Regions from separate parts of the Ruminococcus sp. AM26-12LB genome, predicted to be linked through region 1. Evidence: predicted binding sites of a transcription regulator. Region 1 holds the regulator's gene; each other region holds the start of a gene.
The links. Region 1 encodes LexA, which represses DNA repair genes until DNA is damaged. Its sites were predicted from a motif close to CNAACANNTGTTNG; they were not measured.

Region 1 (3,290 bases):
TCTTGTCTACGTAATAAATATAGCTTGTTTCCTGTGTTTCTTTGTCTGTGATCTCATCACGGCCATAAATACCGGCACTGACAAAGGTTGTCGTACTGTCGCCTTTTTTATTTCTGCCGGAAAGCATAAATCCGGATTGCTGTGTTTCATCATCCGTCGTAAGATATTTGGAAGGTATTGCATAAAACTCCTTCGTTACGATAGAAGATAACGGGATCTTTAAACCTGTCACATTGTTCGTGACAAGTTCTATTTCCAGAAACCGGTCTGACGCATATCGGATCAGTCCCTTATTAAAATCAATCTTACCGTATTTAGCCCCATCGATCTCCATGATTGAAAAGTCTCCTGTCTGCGTCAGATCATCTTTCAGGAACTTGACGCGGATCGATGTACGCTCCTTCAGATTAGCAGCCTGCTTCTCACTTAAAGGGATCAAAAGACTCCAGAGTTCATCTGTAATGATCGTATAAATATCATCTCCGGCCTTTATCTGTCCATCTGTTTTCAGATCCGTTTCCTGATAGGAATTCTGATCAAAATCAGCAGCTGTGACATTATCAACGGTTTTGGTTTCGTAGCCATCTGTAGAATACAGGATGATCCCGTCTGTCTGCGCACGGCGGATATTTGGATCACTGGAAACTATAGTTGTAACTGTGGCTTCCTCTCCATCTTCAGACGTCGTGCTTGCAGAAGAAGCTCCCGAACTGTCTGAAGCATACTGAAGGATGCTTCCATTGAGCTGATATTTAAAACTATAGGCACTGTTGAATTTGCTGGGATCAAATCCTTTGGAAAAGCTTTGCATATTACTGCGTATATCCGCCAGTTCCTCTCTGCTCAGAGAGGTTACATTGTCTGCAGATCTTGAACTGTTCAGGCTGTAGACAGCACCGTTGGCATTGATCTTGGTACCTTCCCTTGCGTAATATGTAACGTAACCGCCCGCATCTGCCTGCACTACGTTCTCTGTCATGATCGCCAGCCCTGTGTATGTCTCATTCATGGATAACGGACCGGAGGGAACCTGATAAGATTCCATATGAGAAGCTGTAAGATAAAGAATCACACTAAAGATCATATAGATAAAAATTGCTCCGAACATTACAGTTCCAATGTTCAGACCAAAAATTTTACGAAGCTTTGCTAAGAATCCCGGAGTTTTTCCGGAATGTACTTTATTATCCGGCAAATGAATGCCTCCTTTACATCGTTCATCTCTTAAAGTTCGTTTTATTGTAACATTTTATTTAAATGAATACAAGCTTTAAAACGTGCGAACATACTTTCCGAATATCCGTTTGCCATTTTTTCAAAAGTATGTTATACTATTCAAAATATAATTTCGTGATGCTGTCATATTATGGTCGACAGCAGATAAAATCAACCCAGGGAGGTAAGTACACATGACATATGGCAGAATCAGTAAAAAGCAGCAGGAAATACTGGATTATATGAAAAATGAGATCCTTAACAGAGGTTTTCCGCCCTCCGTCCGTGAAATCTGTGAAGCAGTAAACCTGAAATCCACATCTTCCGTTCACTCCCATCTGGAAGCTCTGGAAAAAAACGGATATATCCGCAGAGATGCCACCAAGCCCCGTGCGATCGAGATCATTGATGATAATTTCAATCTGGTCCGCCGCGAGGTTGTCAATGTTCCTCTTGTAGGCACTGTTGCTGCCGGACAGCCGATCCTGGCAGTGGAAAATATCGATGCTTACTTTCCGATCCCGGCTGAATATATGCCCAATGAACAAAGTTTCATGCTGACTGTCAAAGGCGACAGTATGATCAATGCAGGTATTTTTGATGGAGATCAGGTTCTTGTAAAGCAGCAGGCAACAGCAGAAAACGGCGACATGGTAGTTGCTCTGATCGATGATTCTGCAACAGTTAAGACTTTCTACAAAGAAAATGGTTATTATCGACTTCAGCCGGAGAACGACAATATGGAACCGATCATCATCACCGGTAATCTGCAGATCCTCGGCAAAGTATTTGGTGTATTTCGTTTCTTTTCATGAAAATATAAACAACAGATCCCACCCAATGTAATGTGATTTAAAAAGAGAGATATCTTTAAGGTAGCTGTACAGCCCCACAAAGATATCTCTCTTTTCTTTTTCAACAGAAAACTTCTGCTTTTTGATTTCTTCTTATTTAGTTCACATAATATTTTTACAGTAAACTAATATAACAAATTTTACTCATTCTCACCAAGAAATTCTTCCGCATCAAGAATCTTGCCGTCTCTCCAAATCCTCTCAAGATCGTAGAAAAGTCTGTTTTCCTCATCAAAGATATGGATGATCATATCACCGTAATCCATGAGGACCCAGCTGGAGTTTCTGGTTCCCTCGATCTGTTTTGCTTCATATCCGGCACGGCCAAGCATTTCATCTGCATTGTCAACCATTGCCTGTACCTGATTCTGGTTGGAAGCACTTGCAATCACAAAATAATCTGCGATCACGGAAACCTCATGGATATCAATAATCTTGATATCCTTTGCTTTTTTATCATCCAGTGCCTTGCAGGCGATCCGGACCATCTCTTTTTCGATACTCATAGAATTTTAATCCTCCTGTCTGTTGGCTGCATCCTGCATTTTTCTGTCATGGAGTTCTTTATAATAAACATAAGCATCCCTAGTCGTACTGTCGATTTCCTTGGGATTTTCCTCCAGATATTCCAGTGTATCCTTTAAAATCTCATACATACACTCATCCAGATCTTCAAAAGCAATCTTTCGCACCTTCGCAAGATTCGGAGCTTTGTCACGCATTGGTTCAATATAGTCTGAAATATATACGATCTTCTCAAGAAGGCTCATTCCCGGTCTTCCTGTTGTATGATAAGTGATCGCTGTCAGGATCTCTTCGTCTTTAATATCATATTTACTGCTGGCCACATAAGCCCCCAGTTTGGCATGAAGAAGAAACGGATGATCCTTTTCAAAATCTGATACCGGAATATCATGCTGGCTGCACAGCTTCAGTTTCTTTTTATTAGGAATACACTTTGCACTGTCATGAAGAAGTCCTGCAGCCTGTGCATCCTCCAGATCATAATCATAAACCATGGCAAGCGCAGCACAAGTGTACATAACCCCCATTGTATGCTCAAATCTGGCCTCATCCAGATATTTGGAAAGTTTCTTTTTTATCTTGATAAAATCATATTTTCCCATCTGAATCATTTCCTTTATAGATATCGTTTTTCTCAATATAGGAAATCACAGGCTTGGGAACATAATAGCGGAGACTCTGCCCGCTTTCATGCCA
Region 2 (3,290 bases), on a different contig from region 1:
CTTCATTGCTGGGGGTGGATATTTTTATATAGGATAGAAGTCGTTGGTATGCTTTCATAGAAGAATATTCCTTTCTGAAAAAATCTATCCGGAACAGGTTATGGCCGCATTTATGAAGCCGTTCTGTTTTTCCGGAGATAATAACAGTATACCACACAGTATCCGTATATTTTCAGAAAAAATATCCCACGATGTGAAAACCTGTGCTATAATCTGTGAGATAATAAAAAACAGGAGGATTTGAGAGTGGAAAAAAGAATCATACAGGTCGAAGAAAAAGTACCTGCAAAGATGCTGATACCGTTAAGTATCCAGCATATGTTCGCCATGTTCGGAGCATCCGTACTGGTGCCATTCCTTTTTGGTATCAGTCCGGCTATTGTGCTTCTGATGAATGGTGTGGGAACACTCCTTTTTATTTTCATCACAAAAGGAAAGGCACCGGCTTATTTGGGCTCCAGTTTTGCCTTCCTTTCACCGGCTCTTCTGGTGATCAGCAAGTATGGATATGAGTATGCCCTTGGTGGTTTCGTTGTTCTGGGTATTGCTGGTATGTGCGTGGCATTGATCGTCCGCCAGTGCGGAACAGACTGGATCGATATCGTGCTTCCTACAGCGGCAATGGGACCGGTAGTGGCACTGATCGGTCTGGAACTTGCGGGAAATGCAGCAAGTACGGCAGGACTTCTGGATGAGAAGGTAGATCCGAAGAATGTGATCGTATTTCTGGTCACACTTGGAGTTGCGGTATTCGGGCAGATCCTGTTCCGGGGCTTCCTTTCTGTGATTCCGATCCTGATCGCGATCATTGCGGGATATGTGGCAGCAGGTGCATGCGGGCTTCTGGATTTTACACAGGTAAGGGAAGCGGCATTTTTGGCTCTTCCCAACTTTACATCTCCGAAATTTGATTTTGAGGCCATTATGACGATCTTTCCGGCATTGCTTCTGGTAACCTCCGAGCATATCGGCCATCAGATCGTAACCGGAAAGATCGTTGGAAGAAATCTTCTGAAAGATCCGGGTCTCCACAGATCCCTGTTTGCGGATTTCTTCTCTACCACAGTTTCCGGATGCCTTGGTTCTGTGCCGACAACTACTTACGGTGAGAACATCGGTGTCATGGCAGTGACAAAGGTTTACAGTGTACAGGTGATCGGTGGTGCGGCAGTGCTTTCTATCTGCTGTTCCTTCCTTGGTAAACTGGCAGCCCTGATCAGTACCATTCCCGGTCCGGTGATCGGTGGGATTTCCTTCCTTCTTTACGGAATGATCGGAACCTCCGGTCTTCGTATGCTGGTTGACAATCACGTGGATTACAGCAAGTCCAGAAATCTGACGCTGACAAGCGTTGTTTTTGTTGTAGGTCTTTCCGGAATTGCCCTGAAGCTTGGAAATGTTGAGCTTACCGGTATGGTGCTGGCATGTGTGGTTGCCATGGCATTAAGCCTTGTATTCTATATTCTGGACAAACTGAAGCTGACCAACGATCAGTGACAGGAAATATATTGCATAAAAAGCAGATGAAGAGGGAAATCTTTTTATCTGCTTTTTTGCATTCAGAGAGGAAAAAGAAATCATGTATGGGAAGCCTTTTGTCGGATTTTCAGAGATCCTGTCAACAAAAAAACAGAGGGATTTTCAAGTATCTTATTGACAATCATTCCGTTTTATAATACTATGTAATACAGAAAACACGAACAAAGGTTCGGATTAAAGGAAACCTGATTAGAAAGAGAATAAAGAATAGGAGATTACATAATGATCAGTGAAGAGAAGCAGAAGGCGCTGGAAGCGGCTCTTGGAAATATTGAGAAACAGTTCGGTAAAGGCTCTGTCATGAAGCTTGGAGATTCCAGTTCCCATATGCAGGTGGAGGCAGTTCCCACAGGATGCTTAAGCCTGGATATCGCCCTTGGTGTAGGTGGTGTTCCCAAGGGACGTATCGTGGAGATCTACGGACCGGAGTCCAGTGGTAAGACAACGGTAGCCTTACATATGGTCGCTGAAGTGCAGAAGAGAGGCGGAATCGCAGGATTTATCGATGCGGAGCATGCTCTTGATCCTGTTTATGCCAAGAGTATAGGTGTTGATATCGACAACCTTTATATTTCACAGCCGGATAACGGAGAGCAGGCGCTGGAGATCACAGAGACTATGGTACGTTCCGGTGCTGTGGATATCGTGATCGTGGACTCTGTTGCAGCCCTGGTCCCCAAGGCTGAGATCGAAGGAGATATGGGAGACAGCCATGTAGGTCTGCAGGCCCGTCTGATGTCACAGGCACTCCGTAAACTGACGGCTGTTATCAGCAAGTCCAACTGCGTGGTGATCTTTATCAACCAGCTTCGTGAGAAGGTTGGAGTGATGTTTGGCAATCCGGAAACTACAACCGGTGGACGTGCGCTGAAATTCTATGCATCTGTCCGTATGGATGTACGCCGTGTGGAAACATTGAAGCAGGGTGGTGAGATGGTTGGAAACCACACCCGTGTGAAAGTAGTTAAGAACAAGGTGGCTCCGCCATTTAAGCAGGCAGAGTTTGATATCATGTTCGGAACCGGTATTTCCAGAGAGGGAGATATCCTGGATCTGGCTGCAGAATGCTCCATCGTAAACAAGAGCGGAGCCTGGTATGCATATGAGGGGGATAAGATCGGACAGGGACGTGAGAATGCCAAATTATTCCTGAGAGAGCATCCGGAGATCCGCGATGAGATCGAGAAGAAGGTTCGTGTACATTATCATCTGGATCCGGCAGATGAGACAGCGGAAGCAGCAGTACAGGCAGAAGATACAGAGAAGGAAGAGTAATCCATGCTGGATCTGGAAGAACGAAACCGTGCAAGAAAGAAAGCCATGCGGCTTCTGGAACATATGGATCGCACAGAGAAAGGCCTGACGGATAAACTCCGTCAGGCTGAATTTTCACCGGAGGCAGTAGAAGATGCCATTGCTTATGTGAAGTCCTATGGGTATATCAACGATGCCCGTTATGCCAGAACCTATATCTCCTTCCGCATGGAAACCAGGAGCCGTCAGAAGATCCTCTCGGAACTTCAGTTAAAGGGTGTGGACCGTCAGACTGCCCTAGATGCCTGGAATGAGATGGAAGAGCTTCTGGAACCGGACGAGCGGGAGGTATTACGCAGGACGATCGAGAAGAAATATGCGCCGGACACAGAGCTTGATGAAGGACAGATGCGAAGGCTGTATGGATATCTGGCCAGACGAGCGTTCCGGTATGAGGATATTTCCCATACCCTGGAAGAAATGAACATCCGGGTGAA
Region 3 (3,290 bases), on a different contig from region 1:
GAGGCTGGAATGAGGAGCATTTTGATAAGCCACGCTATCCGCATAAGGATGAGCTGGATGCGCTCTCAACGGAAATCCCCATCATTATGGTGCGTGTCTGCGGGCATGTGGCTGTGTGCAACAGCTGCGGTCTGGAGCTTCTGAAAAAAATCCCGGAGTTCCCGGAGATTGAGAAGGAGGTTGATCTGGATACCGGACTTCTGAAGGAAAATGCAGTACAGTTTTATTCATCTGTGCTGGAAGCACCATCCCAGGAAGAAGTGGAAGGCTACATCAAATACAGTGCGAAGAAGCTGAATGAATGTGGATTTACAGGTGTACAGTCCGATGATCTTGCCTCCCTTCCGGGGAAAAACTGGCGTCGGATCATGGCCTCCTACAAGGCACTGGATGCCAGAGGAGAGCTGAGTATCCGCCATTATGAGCAGTGCCTTTTTGAGCGGGCGGAGGATGCGAAGGCTTTTATCGAGGAAGGATATCGTACCGGGCAGAGGGGAGATCACTTTACGATCGGACCGATGAAGCTGATCCAGGATGGTTCCCTTGGTGCAAGAACAGCGGCCATGAATGAGCCTTACGAGGATTCGCCGGGAAATACCGGGATCATCACATTCAGTCAGGAGGAGCTTGATGATCTGTTTGCTTTTTTTGACCGGCATCAGATGCAGGCGGCAGTACACTGTATCGGTGACAGGGCCATGGATATGGTTATTGAGGCAGTTGCGAAGTCTCCTTACCGGAAGGATAATAAAAAGGGCAGACATGGTATCGTACATTGCCAGATCACCAATCCGCGTATTTTGCAGGGGATGAAAGACCAGGATCTTCTGGCATATATCCAGCCGGTATTTATCGATCTGGATATGAACACAGTGGAACCTGCCATCGGCGCACACCGTATGGATAAGGTGTATGCATGGAAGAGCATGCTGGATATGGGAATCCATACGTCCGGCGGTTCGGATGCTCCTGTGGTAAGCTTTGATGCCATGGAGAATATTTATTTTGCAGTCACCCGCAAAAATATAAAGGGCCAGCCTGAGGAAGGATGGATCCCGTCCGAAAAAATGTCTGTGGATGAAGCGGTGAAGCTTTTTACAAAAAACGCAGCTTACGCTTCCTATACAGAAGAAGAGAACGGAACCATCGAAGTGGGTAAAAATGCGGACTTCGTAGTTATCGAGAAGGATATCTATGAGATCGACCCGGATGAGATCAAGACCACGAAAGTGGATATGACAGTTCTTGGCGGTGAGATCGTTTATGAGAGAAAAGTAGAAGAATAACGGCAGTATAAAAAGAAAAAAGTGAGAGGCAGAGTCTGAGTGGAGCAGGCTCTGCCTTTTTGTGTGGTGCAGTAAAAAGTATAGAACAAATATTCGGTTGCCCTATACTTTTTTTACTCTGAATGATATACTGTAAAAGCAACAATAATAAAGATAAAAGCACTCTCTTTACATATAGTAACAGGCAGTATTTACATATCCACAAATTTCAGAACAACAAGGAGAACCGTATGGATCATTTCAAATTACACTCCGAATACCAACCCACAGGAGACCAGCCTCAGGCTATCGAAAAACTGGTCAAGGGTTTTAAGGAAGGCAACCAGTTCGAGACTTTGCTGGGTGTCACAGGCTCCGGTAAGACGTTTACCATGGCGAACGTCATCGCAAAGCTTAACAAACCAACTTTGGTACTTGCGCACAACAAAACACTGGCAGCACAGCTGTACGGTGAGTTTAAGGAATTTTTCCCTGAGAACGCAGTGGAGTATTTTGTCTCCTACTACGACTACTACCAGCCGGAGGCTTATGTCCCGTCCACAGATACCTACATCGCTAAGGATGCATCCACTAACGATGAGATCGATAAGCTCCGTCTCTCCGCCACAGCAGCCTTATGTGAGCGCAAGGATGTGATCGTGGTTTCGTCGGTATCCTGTATCTATGGCTTAGGTGCACCTCAGGAGTTTTTTGATATGATGATCTCTCTTCGCCCTGGAATGGAGAAGGACCGTGATGAGGTCATCAAACAGCTGATCGATATCCAGTACACAAGAAATGAGATGGATTTCCACCGAGGAACATTCCGGGTGCGTGGCGATGTGCTGGAGATCTTTCCGGCTAACTCTACAGACCGGGCGGTGCGTGTGGAATTTTTTGGAGATGAGATCGAGCGTATCACAGATATCGATGTGCTTACCGGAGAGATCAAAAGTGTGGAAAGCCATGCAGCGATTTTCCCTGCATCTCATTACGTTGTGCCTCAGGAGCAGATCCGTCGTGCAGCAGATGCCATTTTGGAAGAGATGAAGCAGCAGGTGGAATACTTTAAAAGTGAGGATAAGCTGATCGAGGCTCAGAGAATTGCGGAGCGTACCAACTTTGATGTGGAAATGATGAAGGAAACGGGATTCTGCTCCGGGATCGAGAACTACTCCAGGCACCTGACAGGGCTTGCACCGGGGCAGCCACCGTATACACTGATGGATTACTTCGGAGATGATTTTTTACTTATTATAGATGAGTCCCATAAGACAGTTCCCCAGGTTGGCGGTATGTATGCCGGTGATCAGAGCCGTAAACAGACACTGGTGGATTACGGCTTCCGACTTCCATCTGCTAAGGATAACCGTCCATTGAGCTTTGATGAATTCGAGAACAAGCTTGACCAGGTAATGTTTGTATCTGCGACACCGGGAGAATATGAATATGACCATGAGCTTCTCCGCGCAGAGCAGATTATCCGTCCTACAGGGCTTCTTGATCCGAAGGTGGAGGTGCGTCCGATCGAAGGACAGATCGATGATCTTGTAGCAGAAGTAAATAAGGAAATTGAAAAGAAAAATAAAGTCCTGATCACGACCCTGACCAAACGTATGGCAGAGGACCTTACCGATTATATGAAGGATCTGGGAATCCGTGTCCGATACCTTCATTCAGACATTGACACTCTGGAACGTGCGGAAATCATCCGTGATATGCGTCTGGATGTATTTGATGTGCTAGTCGGGATCAACCTTCTGCGAGAAGGACTGGATATTCCGGAGATTACACTGGTAGCGATCTTGGATGCAGATAAGGAAGGCTTCCTTCGTTCGGAAACATCCCTGGTACAGACTATCGGCCGTGCTGCCCGGAACAGCGAAGGCCATGTGATCATGTATGCGGATAACATGACAGAATCCATGGAAAAAGCAATCTCGGAGACAGAAAGAAGGAGAGCGATACAGGAGGCTTACAACAGGGAGCATGGCATCACTCCAACCACGATCAAGAAGGCGGTCC

Region 2: the regulator LexA is predicted to act here: its motif matches at 1,698-1,711, upstream of recA (recombinase RecA).
Region 3: the regulator LexA is predicted to act here: its motif matches at 1,369-1,382, upstream of uvrB (excinuclease ABC subunit UvrB).

What each region holds. Positions count from the first base shown of each region.
Region 1 covers NZ_QUJX01000006.1:103,717-107,006, reverse strand. Annotated here, with positions in the region: gene DW694_RS06020 (HlyD family efflux transporter periplasmic adaptor subunit) at 1-1,195, opposite strand, end outside; gene lexA (transcriptional repressor LexA) at 1,410-2,030, shown strand; gene rsfS (ribosome silencing factor) at 2,210-2,575, opposite strand; gene yqeK (bis(5'-nucleosyl)-tetraphosphatase (symmetrical) YqeK) at 2,582-3,196, opposite strand; gene nadD (nicotinate-nucleotide adenylyltransferase) at 3,183-3,290, opposite strand, start outside.
Region 2 covers NZ_QUJX01000004.1:116,645-119,934, reverse strand. Annotated here, with positions in the region: gene pepT (peptidase T) at 1-58, opposite strand, end outside; gene uraA (uracil permease) at 247-1,497, shown strand; gene recA (recombinase RecA) at 1,762-2,814, shown strand; gene DW694_RS03830 (regulatory protein RecX) at 2,818-3,290, shown strand, end outside.
Region 3 covers NZ_QUJX01000004.1:56,695-59,984, reverse strand. Annotated here, with positions in the region: gene DW694_RS03575 (amidohydrolase) at 1-1,286, shown strand, start outside; gene uvrB (excinuclease ABC subunit UvrB) at 1,517-3,290, shown strand, end outside.